Paraglaciecola sp. L3A3: one gene and its partner. Each later gene encodes a partner of the first gene's protein in a complex. Links are inferred from orthologs where the notes say so. Each region holds a gene or a part of one and is shown in the gene's direction. Other genes may lie near its edges. The genes, in order: trxA and trxB.

Region 1 (7,695 bases):
AGAGCTGCCACTTTGTCCAGCCCGGCCTGTTCTACCTATACGGTGAACATAATCTTCAGCATCGTCAGGTAAATCATAATTGAATACATGGCTAACTGAAGCGATATGTAATCCGCGTGCTGCGACATCAGTGGCTACTAGTATATCAACATTACCAGAAGTGAAGTCTTCGAGAATTTTTAAACGTTTATTTTGCGGTACATCACCACTCAACAAACCTACTCTATGATTATCTGCTTGCAACCAATCGGTCACCCTTTCACAGCTGTGCTTAGTGTTGGCAAAAACAATGGCTTTTTCAGGCCACTCTTCTTCCATCAAAGTTAATAGTAAATAAGGCTTATCTTCGTCAGACGGATAGAATAACTCTTCTTTCACGCGCTCAGCGGTTTTACGCTCGGGTTCTATTTGCACATGGGTAGGATTATCCATATGTTCGTATGCTAATTCTTGCACGCGATAAGATAATGTAGCCGAGAATAACATGCTCAAACGTTCAGTTGGTTTGGGCATTCTGCGGAATAAATAGCGTATATCTTTAATGAAGCCTAAATCAAACATTCTGTCGGCTTCATCCAACACAGCTACTTGTATACCCTCTAATGAAAATATGTTTTGTTTGTAGTAGTCGATAATACGACCTGTGGTGCCGATAATAATATCTACACCTTCTTGTAACTTTTCACGTTGACTTTGGTAACCTTCGCCCCCATAAATCAAGCCAAGGGATAAACCCGTATGTTTACTAAGCAATTCTGCATCGTTAAAAATTTGCACTGCTAGTTCACGAGTCGGAGCCATAATAATAGCCCTAGGTTGACGTTTTGAGTCTTGTGGGTTAGACAACAAATAGTGGAAAGTCGCAACTAAAAAAGCGATAGTTTTGCCTGTTCCTGTTTGTGCCTGGCCCGCGATGTCATTACCTTCCAGTAATGGCGGTAAACTCAAAGCCTGAATAGGGGTGCAGTGATTAAAGTTGGCGGCAGACAATGCCTCAATAACCTGCTTATTTATGGCTAAATCTGAAAAATGTGTATCGGTTAAGTGTGTAGTTTGCATAGCTTATAGCTTATCATTGCTTGCATTAAAAACCAGTTTCTATATAACAATCATAACCGCGCTGAAATATTTACAGCAACAGAAAAAATTACGGAGAAAAAAATGAGCGACAAAATTATCACCTTGTCTGACGATAGTTTCGAGGCCGATGTTATCAATGCTGCTGGTCCTGTGTTAGTTGACTTTTGGGCCGAATGGTGTGGCCCCTGTAAAATGATCGCGCCAATTTTGCATGAAATTGCTGACGAATTTGAAGGCAAGTTAACAGTTGGCAAGCTGAATGTCGACGAAAATAACGAAACACCACCAAAGTATGGCATCAGAGGTATCCCCACTTTGTTATTATTCAAAGATGGAAATGTTGCTGCAACTAAAGTGGGCGCATTATCTAAAGCGCAATTAGTTGAGTTCTTGAACGAAAATATTTAGTTCCAGTATAGTGCTTGAATAATAAAAAACTCAGTTACAACTTGAAACTGAGTTTTTTATTTTTATCTAAATTTATAGCAATAAGCCTGTAATTAGTTGTATTAAGATACAAAAAATTAACTGAGTTGATTACATAGCAAACAATTTTCTAGACTAAGTTGATTTTTGATGCTAAGTTTTATCATGTTCTTACCTGAACAGACCTTGTATTTTAGTTTTGCTCAACTCAAAAATAGTAAATAAGTAAATACCATTGAATCATTCAATCAAACTTGGCTGTAAAGCCAAGCTTTTAGCAAAAAAGACCCACCAATTATGAACCTAACGGAACTCAAGAATAAACCGATCAGCGAACTCGTAAGTCTAGCCGAAGAAATGAAGCTAGAAAATATGGCTCGTGCACGTAAACAAGACATCATCTTTTCCATTTTAAAATCTCACGCCAAAAGCGGTGAAGATATATTTGGCAACGGTGTATTGGAAATTCTTCAAGACGGCTTTGGCTTCTTGCGTTCCAATGATTCATCTTATTTAGCTGGGCCTGATGATATCTATGTATCGCCAAGTCAAATTAGACGTTTTAACTTACGTACTGGCGACACCATAGCTGGGAAAATTCGCCCACCAAAAGACAGCGAACGTTACTTTGCCCTGTTAAAAATAGCCGAAGTAAACTACGACCGCCCAGAAAATTCTCGTAATAAAATTTTATTCGAAAACTTAACTCCCTTACATGCCAACGAACGTTTAACTATGGAACGTGGCAATGGTAGTAGTGAAGATATCACCGCACGAGTTTTAGATTTAGCTTCTCCTATTGGCCGTGGCCAACGTGGTTTGATAGTGGCACCGCCAAAAGCGGGTAAAACTTTATTATTACAAAATATTGCTCAATCAATAGCGGCCAACCATCCAGAATGTTTGTTAATGGTATTATTAATTGACGAACGTCCAGAAGAAGTAACTGAAATGCAACGCCTTGTTCGCGGCGAAGTCATTGCCTCTACTTTTGATGAGCCAGCTAGTCGCCATGTGCAAGTAGCTGAAATGGTAATCGAAAAAGCCAAGCGTTTAGTTGAACATAAAAAAGACGTGGTGATTTTATTAGACTCAATCACCCGTTTAGCTAGAGCATATAACACTGTTATTCCTTCATCAGGTAAAGTGCTAACAGGTGGTGTTGATGCCAATGCATTACACAAACCCAAGCGTTTCTTTGGCGCTGCTCGTAATATTGAAGAAGGTGGTAGTTTAACCATTATCGCTACTGCACTGATAGATACAGGTTCTAAAATGGACGAAGTTATCTACGAAGAATTTAAAGGTACAGGTAATATGGAATTACACCTGAATCGTAAAATTGCAGAAAAACGTGTATTCCCAGCTATTGATTACAATCGCTCAGGTACTCGTCGTGAAGAATTACTGACTACCCAAGATGAATTACAGAAAATGTGGATTTTACGTAAAATCGTACATGAAATGTCTGAAATTGATGCAATGGAATTTTTGATTGGTAAATTGTCAATGACAAAAACCAATGATGAGTTTTTCACTGCCATGCGTAGACAAAAAAGTTAAACATATTTAACGTTTACAATCCGCCCGCGGGAAACCTTGGGCGGATTTTTTATTTTAAAGCGACTGCTATTTATAAAGCTTGTAAGACCATTCGTATTTTACAGACCCACTGGTTTTGTTAATTGTCACGATACGGCTTAAGGTTTCTTAGCGAATAGCAATGGGCTACAATAGCCAGCTTCAAATTTTAGGGACATAGCAGATTTTATAAATCTATGTCCACTCAACTTAGAATTAATTTAAGCGAGAAAAGTTATGCCTAAAGTGGCAATAGTGATGGGTTCAAAATCAGATTGGCCAACCATGCAGCAAGCTGCTCTTATGTTAGAAAAGCTTGGCGTTGATTACGAAGCCAAAGTTGTTTCAGCTCACCGTACACCTCAGCTTTTAACCGAGTTCGCTGAACAAGCCGCTGATTTAGGCTTTCAAGTGATCATTGGTGGTGCGGGTGGTGCCGCACATTTACCTGGCATGATAGCTGCTCATACCCATTTGCCTGTATTTGGTGTGCCAGTGCGTTCAAGTCAACTTAATGGTATTGATTCTTTGTTATCTATTGTGCAGATGCCAAAAGGCGTGGCAGTTGGGACCTTAGCTATAGGTGAAGCGGGTGCGGCGAATGCTGGTTTATTAGCTGCACAAATTATAGCTTTGCAAGACACTAAAGTATCAGCAGCCATTAAGACATTCCGAGCTGAACAAACCGCCACAGTTTTAGCCCAACCCGCTTTAGAATTGCCGTGAGTCGTGTGATATGAGTATTTTAGTATTAGGTTCTGGACAACTAGCAAGAATGATGGCTTTAGCGGGTCATCCTCTGGGGTTAACAGTACAGGCTGTGGATGTCGCTGATAATAAAATAGTTGATCCTATCAGTAAAAATGTTGTCAATTGTTCTTTAGATACAGCTATAGAAGAAGCGAATGTTGTCACAGTTGAATTTGAACATATACCTGAAGCGTTACTTGAAACAGTACACGCTAGCAATAAATTAAAACCTAGTGCCGAAGCCATATTAACTGGTGCTGATAGAGTACGTGAAAAAAAGTTATTGGAAAAACTAGGTATCGCTAATTGTCCCTTTTCTATTGTCACTGAAGTAGATCAACTTGATGCAGCAATTGATAAGTTGGGTGAAAAACTCATTATCAAAGCCAGTCGTGATGGTTATGATGGTTATGGCCAATGGCGCTTAAAAGACAAGTCACAGTTGCCTGATTTAAAAAGACATTTGGCAAAATTAGATCTAAATGAAGTGCCCTTAATTGTAGAAAAAATGCTGTCTTTTGAACGGGAAGTCTCGTTAGTTGCTGTGCGTAATCAAGCTGGCGATATCGCATTTTACCCTTTAGCGGAAAACCTACATTACGAAGGCCAATTGCATGTCTCTATCGCCCCAGCAACTAATATCGATGAAGATCTAAATCTGCAAGCCCAAGAAATTTTCACTAAGTTAGCCGAATCTCTAGATTACGTGGGTGTATTGGCGGTTGAATTTTTCCAAATGGGTCAGCAGTTGTTGGTGAATGAAATCGCCCCTAGGGTGCATAATTCTGGGCATTGGACCATGCAAGGTGCAGAGACCTGTCAATTCGAAAACCATTTACGTGCGGTCAGAGGACTACCTTTAGGTTCGACTAAAGTCACACGTACTACAGCGATGATTAATATTATTGGCTGTAAAGACTTCAACAGAGATATGTTGAGTATCCCTGGTTGCCACCTTCATTGGTATGGTAAAACGCCAAGAGTTAAGCGTAAGATGGGGCATTTCAATCTTTGCGCAGATAACTACAAAGAGTTATCGAAAAGCATACAAGCATTGGTTGAATATTTGCCTGAAGAATTTTTCCCCATGCTCAAAGACGAAGCCGCAAGATTGGCGCAGTTTTAAGCAGTTGAAAACTAATTGCGTTATTTGTTTGACAAAATTTTATTTGTGAATAGAATAGCGCTCGCTTTCGGGGCTAACCGCCTAATAAGGTAGTTTACCAACAACCTGAAAGTAGCGTCACTTGAAGTAAAAAACAGTGCCGACTTAGCTCAGTTGGTAGAGCAACTGACTTGTAATCAGTAGGTCACCAGTTCGACTCCGGTAGTCGGCACCATTTTTTCTTCAGATCATCTCAAACTGACTTGTAATCAGTAGCTAAGCCTCATAGCAGTTCGACTCCGGTAGTCGGCACCATTTTTATTTTTAAAAGCATTCGCTTTGCTCACAAAGATTATTCACTTCGTTCACTTATGTGCTTTGCACACTATACGCTTCGCGAACTAAGCATGCGCTGCGCTTACTATACGCTTCGCGTACGGCATCCATGCCTTTTTTCAAGCCGCATCCCTGCGACCCGATTTACTTCTTTTCAACAGCAAAAAGAAGTAATACCAATCACGATAATTAATTTCCCACCTGTGCCCAATTTCTGGCGCACAATTTGATAACCTTTTCTTTATCGCTGATAAAGTTATTCCATGCCCGACTGCATTGTATGACAATATCCTCATAGCTATCAAAGCATTGATTGGCCAACTCATTTTGCCTAAGCCATTGCCATACCTGCTCGATTGGGTTTAGCTCTGGAGAATAGGGCGGAAGCTTGATGATACTCACCTTATACCATTTTCACTAAGTTTGTGATCTAATTGAGTTATGTATTCTTATCTTAATTCTTCTCATGCATAGCTTAAAAAATATCGATTTTTCGACACTCATAGCGAAGGAAAAAAATGCTCGGATGCGAGTCAGATTAATGGCCCTTTCACATATTCAACAAGGCGTTAATCGCACGCAAGCGGCTCGGTATCTGCACGTCAGCCGTAGAATGGTGAATGAGTGGGTGAAGCGCTTCAACCAAGATGGTTTGGACGGATTAAAGGAAAAGCCGCGCTCTGGTCGGCCTTGTGCTTTATCAGCTGAGCAACTGCAGACGTTGAAAATTTACATTGAGTCTCATGCCATAAAACCTGATGGTGGAAGGCTCAAAGGCACACTCATCATTGACTATGTGAAGCAAGAATTTGATATTACCTATGGCCTGACTAACATATATCGTCTACTGCATCAGCTAGGGTTTTCTTGGATAACCAGTCGCTCTAAGCACCCTAAGCAGTCCCAAGAAGCTCAAGACGAGTTTAAAAAAACTGCAGATTGAAACGATCAAATTGATCCCAGGCCATGTCACACTGGATAAAGTCGATATTTGGTTTCAAGATGAGGCTAGAATAGGTCAACAGAACACCACTACACGTTTATGGGCGAACAAAGGTAGTCGCCCTAGAGCGGTCAAGCAACAACAGTTTGAGTATGCGCATTTATTTGGGGCTGTATGCCCAGCGACAGGTGAAACAGAAGCCTTGATAACCCCTGTGGTGAACAAAGACATTATGAGACAACATTTACAATTAATATCAAATCGCACACAACTGGATCGCTATGCAGTAGTGATTATGGATGGTGCGGGTTGGCATACAGACGATATTGCGCATGACCTAGATAACGTGAGTATCATCAAGCTTCCGCCCTATTCTCCAGAGCTAAACCCAATCGAGCAGGTATGGCAATGGCTTAGGCAAAATGAGTTGGCCAATCAATGCTTTGATAGCTATGAGGATATTGTCATACAATGCAGTCGGGCATGGAATAACTTTATCAGCGATAAAGAAAAGGTTATCAAATTGTGCGCCAGAAATTGGGCACAGGTGGGAAATTAATTATCGTGATTGGTATTATCTAGGTCATGCGCAATATCGTCTGTATGCCAACCCGCACCGTCCATTATCACCAGTGCATGGCGGCCAGGCTGAGTACGCTTGGATATCAACTCTAAATGCTGTCTCATAATGTCTTTGTTCACCACAGGGGTTATCAAGGCTTCCGTTTCACCTGTCGCTGGGCATACAGCCCCAAATAAATGCGCATACTCAAACTGTTGTTGCTTGACCGCTCTAGGGCGACTACCTTTGTTCGCCCATAAACGTGTAGTGGTGTTCTGTTGACCTATTCTAGCCTCATCTTGAAACCAAATATCGACTTTATCCAGTGTGACATGGCCTGGGATCAATTTGATCGTTTCAATCTGCAGTTTTTTTAAACTCGTCTTGAGCTTCTTGGGACTGCTTAGGGTGCTTAGAGCGACTGGTTATCCAAGAAAACCCTAGCTGATGCAGTAGACGATATATGTTAGTCAGGCCATAGGTAATACCAAATTCTTGCTTCACATAGTCAATGATGAGTGTGCCTTTGAGCCTTCCACCATCAGGTTTTATGGCATGAGACTCAATGTAAATTTTCAACGTCTGCAGTTGCTCAGCTGATAAAGCACAAGGCCGACCAGAGCGCGGCTTTTCCTTTAATCCGTCCAAACCATCTTGGTTGAAGCGCTTCACCCACTCATTCACCATTCTACGGCTGACGTGCAGATACCGAGCCGCTTGCGTGCGATTAACGCCTTGTTGAATATGTGAAAGGGCCATTAATCTGACTCGCATCCGAGCATTTTTTTCCTTCGCTATGAGTGTCGAAAAATCGATATTTTTTAAGCTATGCATGAGAAGAATTAAGATAAGAATACATAACTCAATTAGATCACAAACTTAGTGAAAATGGTATAAACAAGAAATGCCGGC
Region 2 (14,004 bases), 1.8 Mb from region 1 along the record:
CCTCGTATACCCAGTGAGACAGTAAGAGCCACCTTGACAATGACAACGGGTACTACATTTGATGTGACCAATAAGTATATTGTCAAGATGGCAGATAAAGCACATGATCTTAAAGAAAAATATACGGATAAAGAATCAGGCGAAAGTATCGTATTAAATATTCTGGCCTCAACTGGTGGCCGAGGAGGTTCAGCCAATACTGGCTCGGTCAGATTCGAAATTACCCCTCCAGAAAGTAGAGAATCCTCTATCACTTCAGCTCAATTAGTCCAAGAATGGCGAGGCTTAATTGGTGAAATCCCCGGTGCAGAAAGTGTGACTTTTAGGGCCGAAATAGGCCGTTCCTCAGATCCTATAGACGTACAATTAATTGGCAATTCGCAAAGCACTTTGCAAGAAGTAGCCGATCAAATAAAACAACATTTAAGCACCTACCCTACTGTATTTGATATTGCTGATAGTATGTCTGACGGTAAGGAAGAACTACAGATTGAGCTCACTCAGCAAGGTAATGCTTTAGGTCTAACTAGAGTTAATATTTCTAATCAAGTGAGAAACGCCTTTTTTGGCAGCCAAGTACAGCGTATCCAAAGAGGACGAGATGATGTGCGGGTAATGGTGCGATTACCGATAGAAGAAAGGCATTCTATTTCTGATCTACAAAATATACTGATTAAACTGCCTAGTGGTGGCACAGTACCATTGGCCCATGTGGCGACACTGACACCAGGAAAAAGTCCCTCACAAATTAGACGTATTGACCGTTTCCGTACAGTGAGTGTTACCGCCGACATTGAAAAAGACAAAACTAATATGACAGTGCTGCAAGCAGAACTAACAGATTACGTTGATGAGCTAGTTAATCAATACCCTGGTGTCAGTTATAAACTTGAAGGCGAAGCTCGTGAACAAAGAGAATCTTTCGCATCTTTGTCAATTGGCTTGTTGATGGTTTTCTTTGCCATTTATGGCCTGCTCGCCATTCCGTTTAAGTCTTATGTGCAACCATTGATTGTGATGAGTGTTATTCCATTTAGCATGATAGGCGCTGTTATTGGCCATTGGATAATGGGCATGGATTTAACCATAATGAGTGTATTAGGCATGTTGGCTCTAGTCGGCGTGGTTGTAAACGATTCACTGGTCTTAGTTGATTTTATCAATAAGAAGCGACTTGAAGGTAGCAGTTTAATTGAAGCGGTACTTACGGCTGGGGCATCTAGATTTAGACCTATAATGTTGACCAGTTTAACTACCTTTTTTGGACTTATGCCCTTGTTATTTGAAAAATCAACTCAGGCACAATTCTTAATTCCTATGGCAGTATCTTTAGGTTTTGGTATTTTATTTGCTACTTTTATCACCTTAATTTTAGTACCAATCAATTATTTATTGGTGGAAAAACTAAAAGGTAATAAAGCTAACAGTACAATTTCATCTAGCCCAGCGACCGCAGCTTAATTCCTAAGGTCAATTAAAATTAAATCACTGCGGCCAATTCGGCCCCTTGTCTAATTGCCCGCTTGGCATCTAATTCAGATGCCAAGTCGGCGCCACCAATTAAATGAGTGCGAATATTCTTTTCCAACAAACCAGCCTGTAACTCTCGTAAAGGCTCTTGTCCTGCACATAAAATGATATTGTCCACTATTAAACACTGAGCTTGACCATTCACTTCAATATGTAAACCTTGATCATCAATTTTTATATAATTTACCCCGGCCATCATTTTCACATTTTTACGAGTAAGGGAAGCACGGTGGATCCAGCCTGTGGTTTTACCTAAGCCTTTGCCTACTTTGCTGTCTTTTCGCTGTAGTAAATAAACTTCACGGGCTGGCGCTTCGATTTCTGCTGCAATTAAACCGCCATCGCCTTGATGGTTTTTATCTATACCCCAAGATTTTAACCATTCATCAGTTTGGGTAGACAATGACTCTTTTTCTACCAAAAATTCTGCTATATCAAAACCTATACCCCCCGCCCCAATCACTGCTACTTTTTTACCGACCGGTTTGTTATCTCGCAGCACATCTAAATAACTCAGTACTTTCGCATGTTCTATGCCTGGAATATTTAATTGTCTTGGTACTATGCCTGTTGCCAACACCACTTGATCAAAATCTTGCGCCACTAAACTGTCGACTGTTTGTGTATTTTCTAAATGTAACCGCACACCAACACGGTCAAGTTTATTTTTAAAATAGCGTATCGTTTCATAAAACTCTTCTTTACCAGGAATACGTTTAGCGTAATTAAACTGTCCACCTATTTCTTGGTGCTTATCAAACAAATGTACTTCATGTCCACGCTCAGCTGCATAACTACTAAAGGCTAATCCAGCAGGCCCAGCGCCTACGACCGCAATTTTTTGTTTATGCTTAGTCACTGGAAAATTTAATTCAGTTTCGTAACCCGCTCTCGGGTTAACTAAACAGCTCGCCCGTTGACGTTTAAACACGTGATCTAAACAAGCTTGATTACAAGCAATACAGGTATTAATTTGATCACTTTTCCCCTGTGATGCTTTTTCAACAAACTTTTCGTCAGCTAAAAAGGGCCTGGCCATTGAGACCATATCGGCATGTCCTTCGGCCAACACCTTTTCGGCTATTTCAGGTGTATTAATTCGGTTAGTGGTAACTAAAGGTAAACTGAGTTCCGCCTTCATCTTTTTAGTTACCCAAGAAAATGCGGCTCTTGGCACCATAGTGCTGATAGTTGGCACCCGGGCTTCATGCCAACCTATGCCAGTGTTAATAATTGTAGCTCCGGCTTGTTCAATCATTTTACCTAAGCTAACCACTTCCTGCCAACTACTGCCCTGTTCGACTAAGTCCAACATAGATAGACGGAATATAATAATAAAATCGGTGCCTATTCTTTGTCTTATTGCCTCAACTATCGACACAGCAAAACGTGCACGGTTACTAAAGCTACCTCCCCATTGGTCATTGCGCTTATTGGTCCTGGTACAGAGGAATTGATTAATTAAATAACCTTCAGATCCCATCACCTCAACCCCGTCATAACCCGCTAGTTTGGCCATATGAGCACAATTTGCGTAATCTTCAATAGTAGATAACACCCCTCTTTTAGACAAAGCCCAAGGTTTAAAAGGACTTATAGGGGATTGAATGGCCGAAGGGGCCACACTAAATGGATGATAAGCATAACGACCTGCATGTAAAATTTGCAGACATATCTTCCCTTGATGCTGATGCACAGTTTCGGTGATCACCCTGTGATGTTTAGCATGACTCTTATTGGCCATTCTAGAACCAAAAGGTAATAACCAGCCCTGACGATTAGGGCTCACTCCACCAGTAACAATCAAACCAACACCAGCCGCCGCACGTTCACCGTAAAATGTAGCTAGTTTTTCATTACCATTTTTTTCCTCTTCTAAACCAATATGCATAGAGCCCATTAATGTACGGTTTTTTAATTGAGTAAATCCTAAATCTAATGGTTCAAACAGGTGAGGAAAATATTTATTTTGTGTCATGGGCGATTTTACTCTTGCTTAGCTATCTAGTCAGACCAGTCTATATTCTTTTAGTTAGATTTAAAAGTTACAAAGAATTACATTTGCAAATACCCTATTAGCTCAATTTTAGATAGGATGCATTATTATTAATTAATAAAGTGTGATAATTCTTTTATGTCATCTGGAAAAAGTTGGACGAAATCTTTATTCGTCGGAATTTGGACTGCTTTAAACTTCAGTCGTAAATTATTTTTTAATCTTATTTTTATTGGGATCATCATCGTAATTATTTCAGTTGCGAGTAAAGATGGTAACAAAATTACAGTGCCACAAGGTTCAGCTTTAGTTTTAAAACTAAAGGGTGATTTAGTTATCGAAAAACAAGCAATCGATCCCTTCGAAGAATTTATTAGCGAAGCACTTGAGCAAGATTCTGAAAATCCTGAAGTACTATTACAAGACGTATTACATACTTTACACAATGCCAAACAAGATCGCCGTATCAAAGCCTTAGTCTTAGACTTACACGGTTTAGGTGGTGCAGGTTTAGATAAATTAGAACAAATTGCGGTTGCCCTTGATGACTTTAAAGAAAGTGAAAAACCTATTTATGCGATTGGCGATTATTATAGTCAGAACCAATATTATCTAGCCAGTCATGCAGACCATTTATACCTAAATCCTATGGGCTTTATGTTGTTTGAAGGATATGGTCGTTTCGGAACTTATTTTAAATCTGCTATCGAAAATCTTAAGGCTCAGACTCACGTTTTTAAAGTGGGTACTTATAAATCGGCTGTCGAACCTTATATTCGTGATGACATGTCTGATGCTGCTAAAGAGGCGAATAAAGCTTGGTTAACTGCTATGTGGCAACAATACAAAGCTGAAGTAGCTGAAGCTCGGGGTTTAGACGTATCAAACTTTGATGAGAACCTTGATACTTTTTTAGAAAAATTTGAACAAGTTGATGGCGACTTCGCAAAATATGCGCTGCAATACGGCTGGGTTGACGGTCTAAAAACCCGTGAAGAAGCCCTGCAAGAAATTGTTTCAATAGTTGGTAGTAACAAAGACAATACCGGCTTTAACGCCATTTCTTATAAAAATTATTTACAAGTCATCAGTAACCCCTTCCCTTTTGAACCTCAAGATGTGAAAAAAGTTGGCATTATTGTAGCAAAAGGCACCATATTAAATGGCACCAAAAAACCAGGCACAATTGGTGGCGATAGTACGGCTCAATTACTTAGAAAGGCACGCCTAGATGACTCAATAAAATCTGTCGTTTTATATGTTGATTCTCCTGGAGGTAGCGCATTTGCTTCTGAAGTTATTCGACAAGAAGTCGAAAACTTACAGAACTCCGGCAAACCAGTAGTTGCTGTAATGAGTACTTACGCGGCATCAGGTGGTTATTGGATTTCAGCAGGAGCAGACAAGATCATTGCAGCACCAAGTACCATTACTGGCTCCATAGGTATATTCGGTATGTTCCTGACGTTTGAAAACACTTTAGATTATCTGGGTATTCATACTGATGGGGTTGGCACCACAGAGTTTGCTGGCATGGGGGTAACTCGTAGCCTAAATCCTAAAATGGGCCAAATCATGCAGCGTGGTATTGAACATGGTTACGATAAATTTATTACCCTAGTTGCGAACAATCGTAATATGACTAAAGAACAAGTCGATCAAATAGCTCAAGGCCGTGTATGGATTGGTAGCACAGCAAAAGAAATTGGTTTGGTAGACGAGTTAGGATATTTACAAGATGGTATCCAAGCCGCTGCTGATTTTGCTAATTTAACTGAATATGATACTCAATATATCCAACGTGATTTGTCTAAAAGTGAGCTGTTTTGGCGGGAGTTATTCCAAAAAACAGCGGTTAGCTTAGACGGCGCATTTAAATCTGATACTAGCTATACCTTAATTAGTCTGGTCAAAGAAATAACAGCGGATATTGAAGCTATGGTAGAACTTAACGACCCTAAAGGTGTATACGCTTACTGCTTGCCTTGTGAGTTGTAATTAAATAAACAGATTTCAAGTTTGATAACAATAAACTTAAAAGCCTACTATTTTTGATTAAGCAGTAGGCTTTTTGTTGCCAGATTTGTTAGCTTAAATTTTCAACTTGATATTAAATTGCTGAGCTTATGAAAAACACCCCATCACAATTAACTAAGATCATTATTTCTATCTTGGTATTTTTCTCAATTTGTCAGTCCGTATACGCACAAGCACCAGACCCAACTCGTTTTGAACAATCGATCCAAAAGTTTGAAAATCAAGATGCTATAAAAATGCCTCCCAAAGGTGCCATAGTATTGACAGGTAGTTCCAGTATTAAGATGTGGAATAACAAGGTCCATGCTGATTTAGCACCTTTAACTGTTATTTCTCGTGGCTTTGGCGGTAGCAACATGAATGACTTACTGCACTATATCGACCGCGTAGCGATTAAATATCAACCTAGAGCTATATTGATTTATGAAGGCGATAATGACACAGCTTTATCACCACCTATTCCTAAAGCTAAAATTTTAAGCCAACTGAAACAAGTTATTAGTAAAGTCCGCAGTACATTACCGGATACCCGTTTTTACCTACTGTCAGTTAAACCTAGCATATTACGTCATTCATTGTGGCCATTGGCGGTGGATGTTAGTCGAGGATTTAAAGCCATAGCTGATACAGACCCTCTTATATATTACGTAGATGTGGCCACTCCACTGCTGCAACCAGAAGGCGAGGTAATGGATGATATTTTTATCAAAGATAATCTGCATTTAAACAACAAAGGTTATCAAATTTGGGGACAAACAATCAAAGCGGCTTTGATGCCAATAGAAGCACAATATGAATAAGTAACCTGAATACTGGATAAGCCGAACCTCTCGATAACGCTCTTTTTGTGCCTAGCGGCGTTGGATTGTCCAGTATTCAGGTTAGTTAACTACTTTCATTATTTTACCTGTAGCAAAGTCGGTAAAATACAATTCCCCTGTGTTATCTAAAGCAAAAGATGAAATAAATATATTAGTATCTACCTCAAGTTGATTGTCGCCAAAAGAGGGATAATTTACAGACCATATCTTGCCGCTAATATAATCAGCATAAACATACCGATTAACTAGCGATTTAACACTGCCTTTACTGTAAACCACACCACCTGTAATCGATTGACCATCATCTCGACCATAAGTAAGCAAAGGCGGCTCAAATTGGCTTTTGTCACAGCTCTGTTTTTTATCTTTAAAACATTTGTTACCTTCCATGATTTTCCAACCATAGTTTTTGCCTTTATGAATAATATTCACTTCTTCTAATTCATTTTGTCCTACATCGGCAAGTATCAAACTGTCACCATAAAAAGTAAAACGCCAAGGGTTACGGATACCGTAAGCCCATATTTCATCTAGTGAGCCTTTATCATTAATAAATGGGTTATCTGAGGGAATTTGGTACGGCACATTGTCTGGCGTATTAATATCAAGGCGTAACATAGTTCCCAATAAAGTTTGTCGGTTTTGCCCATGACCTTTAGGATCGCCACCAGAGCCGCCATCTCCCATTCCAACATAAAGATAACCATCAGGGCCAAATGCCAGCTGCCCGGCATTATGATTACCATACGGTTGTTCAACCTCTAAGATTACCTTTTCATTATCAAGTGAACCTTTGTGTTCAAGTAAGGTAAGTCTAAAACGAGATATCCGTGTTCTACGCTTACCTTCCTTAGGATTATAATTAACAAATAAATAACCATTACTTTTAAAGTCAGGGTGTAAGGTAAGACCTAATAGGCCCATCTCACTTTTAGTCCGCACATCAAAGGTGTAGATTGTATTGTGTGACTGATCTTCAAGGTTAGCCAGTAACAAGCCTCCATTCTTTTCAGCAATCAATAACTCCTGTTTACTATCAGGTAAAAATAACAGGTCAGTAGGCTGTTCTATTTCAGTTAAAACAGATTGCAATTCAAAACCATAGGAAAATCTTGAGCAACAAATCAACAATGCACAGGCAAATAGTTTTTTCATTAGGTATAGAACCACTTAGCAAATAGAGGCCTACTTTAAAAGCATTCAAGCATAAAAGGCAAGTAGTGTCGTAGATGACGTCTAACAATTACCCTTTTTGTTATATGACTTTGTCATGCCGGAGTAAGCTTAGTTAACAAGATGAAGATTAGTCTTCCTTAGGGGTATTTTGTAACTCTTTATCTAAACTTTGTGCGGATTCTTTAGCTTGTATCGCATAACGCTCTAGGGCTAAATCTCTTTCTGTTTGGGGCTGCCAACTGGGTACTTCAACAGGGTATCCCGCTTCATCACTGGCCACAAAAGCCATAATACAATGTCCCGTTTCAACCATAGCGTTTAATTTAGGGTCAGTAGCTAAAACAGCGATGTAAATATGCATACTGGTTCTGCCAGTATGTACAATTTTAGCTCTTAGATTAACCATTTGCCCAACTAAAATTGGACGTTTAAAGCGGATCCCACCAATAGACACAGTGACACAATAGCGACCACTCCATTGTGCCGCACAAGCATAACCTACTTGGTCCATCCATTTCATCACAATACCACCGTGCACCTTGCCACCAAAATTGACATCTGTTGGTTCTGCTAAAAATCTAAAGTTCAATGAACGGCGTTGATTAATATCCATAAGGGGAGTTCCTGTTGACAAAGGGCGTGTTTATTAACGAATTATCATTTAAAATACACGAATTGTCAGTAACTCTTAAGCAAGGTCGCTATATTTTTGTCCTATCAAAACCAGCAATTGGTTATCAATAAAGTAAAAGAATGTGTTATTCATGCTAACCAACAGCTCTCTCATACTTTTATTATCCCCGATATTTTTTTTAATCAAAGGGGAAAAATAGCAGGATGCGCCCGTTTACAAAAAAACGAATTACGTTTTAACCCAATATTGTTGAATGATAATTTAACTGCATTTCTAGACGAAGTAGTACCCCACGAAGTTTGTCACTTATTAGCATTTACTTTATTTGGTAAAGTCCGTCCCCATGGCAAAGAATGGAAAACCTTGATGCGCCAACTATTTAATTTAGATGGGCAGACATACCACCAAATGGATGTAAAAAAAGTAGCAGGAAAGCAGTTTTTTTATCAATGTTTATGTGGACATGTGCCATTGAGCATTCGTAGGCATAACAAGATTATTAGAGGGCAACAACAATACTGTTGTCGTCGATGTCAGACAGTTTTAACCCTAGTAAAATAATATAAAAAGATTTCGACTTAGCAGTTATGAAGATGTAGGCACAGAGTCGAGGTGAATAATAACAAGGGCCATCATTCCAACCACTAAGTTTATTTTCTTTTTAACTACATCCAGCGTTTAGTAAATGCTTTATCTAACTCATCAAAGGCCGTTTTTAATAAACTGGCCAATTCCCTATATTTAGGTTTGGCTTTAGGACTTTGTAACGCACAACCCTGTAATTGCATTTTATGGTGTATATCTAAATACCAAGCTTTGAGAGATGGCGGTAAAATTTGATTTGACCTATGACCTAACCAAATTAAACCTTGCATAGGTAAAGACATAAAAAAAGCACCTATGGCAATAGCTTGCGGCAATTTTTCATAACCTTGTGCATTCAACATAATTGCAACAGTTAACACAGCTAATGCAGGCATAACTGTTATAGACAGCTTAGTCGCAGCAATCACTCGACCTTCAGGAAACATAGTATAAAGTTGTTTTTGCATTGGCCATGTCTGCATATATTGCTGACCGTCTTTCACCATAGATGTGATTGTGGTTGCCAATTGACTTCTCCTTTATAAACTTGTGAGACATTCTAACGGTTAAATACCAAGAGTGCGAAATTAAATTATCAAAAAATAAATAGTTTGCCGCTAATAGTATTCACACTGTAGAAAAAAATATACGTTATATTGGCTAGTTCTACTCTGACAACATTGAAAGTAATATAGTTGCCCACATGTCTAACAAATATAAAAATTTAGTCCTTTTGTATTAAGCACTCTTAGAAAAAATTTTGGAGAATATTATGTCTGAAACAAGACACGTAAAATTACTAATATTAGGCTCTGGCCCTGCTGGTTATGCTGCTGCAGTTTATGCCGCTCGTGCTAATTTGAATCCTGTGTTATTGACAGGCATTCAACAAGGTGGCCAATTAACCACTACCACAGAAGTTGAAAACTGGCCAGGTGATCCAGATGGTTTAACGGGCCCAGATTTAATGGTGCGCATGCAAAAACATGCTGAAAAGTTTGATACAGAAATCATTTTCGACCATATCAATAAAACTGACTTGTCTAAACGCCCTTTCACTTTAACAGGCGATCAAGGCACATATACCTGTGATTCTTTAATTATTTGTACGGGTGCTTCGGCCAAATATTTAGGCATGGAATCTGAAACAGCTTTTATGGGTAAAGGTGTATCAGCCTGTGCCACTTGCGATGGATTTTTCTATCGCAATCAAAAAGTAGCAGTGGTAGGTGGCGGTAACACAGCTGTAGAAGAAGCTTTATATTTATCTAATATTGCCTCTGAAGTACACGTAATCCACAGACGTGACTCTTTTAGAAGTGAAAAGATACTGGCTGATCGTTTATTAGAGAAAGCTAAAAATGGCAATGTGACACTACATTTTGATCGTCAACTAGATGAAGTATTAGGTGATGATATGGGTGTTACTGGTTTACGTATCAAAGATACTAAGTCAGATGCCACTGAAGAACTGGATCTAATGGGTGTATTTATTGCAATCGGTCATCAGCCTAACACTGCAATTTTTGAAGGTGAGTTAGAAATGAAAGATGGCTACATTAAAGTACAAAGTGGTACTGAAGGTAATGCCACTCAAACCAGCGTAGAAGGTGTGTTTGCAGCAGGTGACGTTAGTGATCATATTTATCGCCAAGCCATCACATCGGCAGGTACAGGCTGTATGGCAGCCCTTGATGCAGAAAAGTATTTAGATTCACAAGAATAAAATTTATTCTCTATTCGATTTAAAAAGGGGGGAAGACTTTTGTCTTCCCCCCTTTTTAAATATATACCCATTATTAATTGAAATAGGACTACTTGCTAAACCTTCTAGGATACAACTCTTTATTCAGTGACTTAGCCGCTTCTACCATTTCAGTATATGGGTTATCTGTTACCGAGATAAAACCAATATTATAATTTTCACCGTCATAGGCTCTACCTGTTAATGGCCCATCTGCGTACTGAAAGTAATGTGCACCGATAAAGTTAGGATGGTCAATAGCTGAATGCATATAGTCTTTAAACATTTTAGCTCGATCATTTTGATCTGAAGCTATGACTATGCCAGGGTGGAACATACCTCTATCCATCGCCCCCATATGAAATTCACCAATAATGGCAGGCATATCTAACTCAGTTAAGAAATCCCATTGTTTGGCAATAAGTCCTTCTTTATAAGCATTAAAACTGATCACATCCACATGCTGAGCCGATGCCTTTACTGCTTCCATTGGCATTCCCCATACTGGAAACCTAGCCCCTAAATACAGATGATTAGGCATATACTTTTTCACTGCCTGATTCACCGTACTAAAATATTTTTCAGAGTAAGCAAATAACATAGCTGAATAATCCGCTTCTTGAATTTCATTCACTAGGCTTGAATCAATACCTTTACTAAATTCATCCCAGCTTGCAATGGTTTTACCCCAAGCTTGATTTAATTTTTCAATGCTTGAGTATTTAGTTTTCATCATTTGTGTAAAGTGCGCTTTAGTTGGCACATTTTCACCATCGCGAGTCAGAGTATTAATCACTATGCCGTAGATACTATTTTTAGTTTCAGAGCGGCCAAAACTTTTTTCGTTATCAATAAATACCCCAACACACCAAGGGTTGTCGTTAACTTCTGCCGCTACTCTACGTGCAGTTAAATCGGCACTTTGGGCAAAAACCGGATCAAATACATCAGGCAGTGCCCCCCAAAAATCTTGTCCACTTGAAACAGTTTTATACTTTCCACGGATCCAGCCATTTGCAAAATACGGCACTTTATCGTTGCTATATAACTTAGGTGAGGTCCAATTTCCCAATGAGGTAAAACCCCAATTAATCATACGGTCAACTGTGACGTCTAACCACTTTTGCTCGTAGTTTTCGCCGTATTTTCTTGCAAGATTAGCTCGTTGAAAGTTAAATGTTTCGCCTTTTTCTAATGATCCCGAATGATTGTTACCTATATAACCATAATGGGTAGCAAGAGGATCAGTAGCCTCTGGTAACCACTCAAACATATTGGCTCGTTTATCTAAGGCAACATGACGTCCACTACGAGTTTTAGGGTCGGCTAAATCATAACCTGTCATAGTCGCAGCATCACCTAAGCGGATAATATCAAGGCCTGTAGCAAAATAAGGGTACCCATCAGGATCAATAAATGACCATTTACCATTGACTTTAGCTGTGCTGAAATATCCTGTGCCCTGTTGTTTTGGACCATTTGCCCAACCACTAAACTTGCTGCGTTGTGAGAACAACTGCCCATTTAAGGTCTTTGCTTCTTGTCGTTTAGTTTCGGCTAGTTCTTCAAGTGAATGTATTTTACCTGGATAGTCTTGTTTAGCACTTTGTCCAAATTTATCGACTATGCCAGTTAAAAACTCTTTATCTTGTGTTGGGTTTTTACGTAAGCGAATGTTATCGATAGTAACTTCTTTATCAAACAAAGCATATTGCACACTTAACTCAACTTTAGTTATCCCGCTCACATCTAGATTTTTCTTGCCCCAAAGAGAAATAAACTGAACATCATCCGATTGCCAGGTCTCTGGGTTATTTCTCAAGCCAGATAAAAAATTTAATTCAATGTCACCTCTATCTTCGGGGGTAGCCAAATCATGGCCTGCTAATTTGGCGTAGTAGGTTTTAGCTGAACCAATAGGGATACTGACACTGCGAGTGTAATTAGCGCCGTGTTTATCTGTAATATCTAGAAATAATTGTACTGAGTGTTTGCCTTGGTTACTGATGTCTAAAGCAAGGTTAAAATCTTGATATTGACTCCAGTCATAAGGTATTTGGGGTTTTAAAATAACGGATGAGTGAAGATTATCCTTCGCTAAAAATTTAACATTGAGGGCTTTGCTATTTGTTTGTACCAATTTTCCTTCAGCTGCGGATAAAACAAGATCAGCTTGCAATGTATCCGCCTCAAAATCCTGTAATACCTGCAACAAATTATCATTTGAATGGGTTACTTGTTCATTATTATCACTGCAGGATAAGGACAATAATATCGGTATAAACAACAGTATTTTCATGTAACTACCTCTTAGATTAAGCAAAAAATTTAGGGCTGGATGATGTTGGCACTATATCTCTCAAAAAATGCAAACTAGCAAAGTTGTCAACAATTTACAATAATAATGAAATTTAATTAAATGACTTCACTCCTTGAGACGTTATTTCATTGCTATTACAATCGTCTCTTCTTGTCATTATAATGTTTGTTATGCTCACCCTTACTCAATTAGATAAAGATTTAATTTTCCCCCGTTGTGAATATGCCTTAGACGAACCAAATGGCTTGTTGGCTTTTGGTGGTGACTTATCCGTAGCAAGACTTATTAAAGCCTATAAGAACGGAGTTTTTCCTTGGTACAGTCAAGGTGAACCTATTTTATGGTGGTCTCCTGATCCCAGAGGAATATTGCTACTGGATGAATTTAAATGCAGTAAGAGCTTAGCGAAATTTTCCCGTAATTGTGATTTTCAGATATCGGTCAATATGGCTTTCGATCAGGTTATCGATAGTTGTGCAAACGTCCCACGAAATGATTCAGGCACTTGGATTACTGCAGAAATGATCCAAGCTTATAAAAACCTGCATAACCAAGGACATGCTCATTCTATCGAAATTTGGCATGACCAAGAATTAATTGGTGGATTATATGGTGTAGCAGTGGGTAAGGTATTTTGTGGTGAATCTATGTTTCATACAGTGACTAATGCTTCTAAATTGGCTATGTTAAATTTGGTCAAGCTACTTAAAGCAGATGGCGCCGTATTTATAGATTGCCAAATGCAAAACCCTCATTTAGCAAGCTTAGGTTGCATGGAAATACCTAGAGAGCACTTTCTAGCCAAACTAAAACAACAGACCGAACATAGCTTTAGCCCAAGTTTATGGCGAGTTAGATATTTAGAGCCACAATTATGAGTTTAAAATTTGGCATCACCCAACACGCACCTTGTAGTTATTTACCTAACCAACATGAACAGTTATTGGTGTTGATAACAGATAATCCACCTGACGCCGAACAGTATAATTATCTAATCGCAGCAGGCTTTAGGCGCAGTGGATTACAAATTTATCGACCCCATTGCCAAGAATGCAAAGCATGCGAGTCAATACGACTACCCGTTGGGTTGTTTAAATATTCTAAAAGTCAAAAACGTATCTGGAACCGTAATAAAGACTTACAAGTAAAAATAAGCGAGCA

Evidence for each region.
Region 2: the proteins of trxA (region 1) and trxB are in contact, whole or in part, in a crystal structure (PDB 1F6M), measured with the Escherichia coli proteins. The link is inferred for Paraglaciecola sp. L3A3 from one-to-one orthologs.

Annotation. Positions count from the first base shown.
Region 1 is NZ_CP047023.1:4,800,885-4,808,579, reverse strand. The notes cover bases 1-2,824. They hold trxA (thioredoxin TrxA), read left to right. Parts: upstream 1-1,161; coding sequence 1,162-1,488; downstream 1,489-2,824. Other genes in these bases: rho (transcription termination factor Rho), read left to right, coding at 1,804-2,824; rhlB (ATP-dependent RNA helicase RhlB), read right to left, coding at 1-1,059. In the rest of the region: more of rho, read left to right, coding at 2,825-3,069; purE (5-(carboxyamino)imidazole ribonucleotide mutase), read left to right, coding at 3,325-3,813; GQR87_RS19915 (5-(carboxyamino)imidazole ribonucleotide synthase), read left to right, coding at 3,824-4,963; GQR87_RS19895 (transposase), read right to left, coding at 6,777-7,130; GQR87_RS19890 (IS630 family transposase), read right to left, coding at 7,141-7,617. UniProt on the Escherichia coli protein: Participates in various redox reactions through the reversible oxidation of its active center dithiol to a disulfide and catalyzes dithiol-disulfide exchange reactions.
Region 2 is NZ_CP047023.1:2,972,056-2,986,059, forward strand. The notes cover bases 8,539-11,528. They hold trxB (thioredoxin-disulfide reductase), read left to right. Parts: upstream 8,539-9,551; coding sequence 9,552-10,505; downstream 10,506-11,528. Other genes in these bases: GQR87_RS12450 (SprT family zinc-dependent metalloprotease), read left to right, coding at 8,539-8,755; yfbV (terminus macrodomain insulation protein YfbV), read right to left, coding at 8,860-9,285; GQR87_RS12465 (beta-galactosidase), read right to left, coding at 10,594-11,528. Outside these bases: GQR87_RS12420 (efflux RND transporter permease subunit), read left to right, coding at 1-1,461; GQR87_RS12425 (NADPH-dependent 2,4-dienoyl-CoA reductase), read right to left, coding at 1,481-3,508; signal peptide peptidase SppA, read left to right, coding at 3,665-5,524; GQR87_RS12435 (GDSL-type esterase/lipase family protein), read left to right, coding at 5,653-6,363; GQR87_RS12440 (sorbosone dehydrogenase family protein), read right to left, coding at 6,445-7,539; GQR87_RS12445 (acyl-CoA thioesterase), read right to left, coding at 7,688-8,173; more of GQR87_RS12450, read left to right, coding at 8,270-8,538; more of GQR87_RS12465, read right to left, coding at 11,529-12,822; aat (leucyl/phenylalanyl-tRNA--protein transferase), read left to right, coding at 13,014-13,721; GQR87_RS12475 (arginyltransferase), read left to right, coding at 13,718-14,004.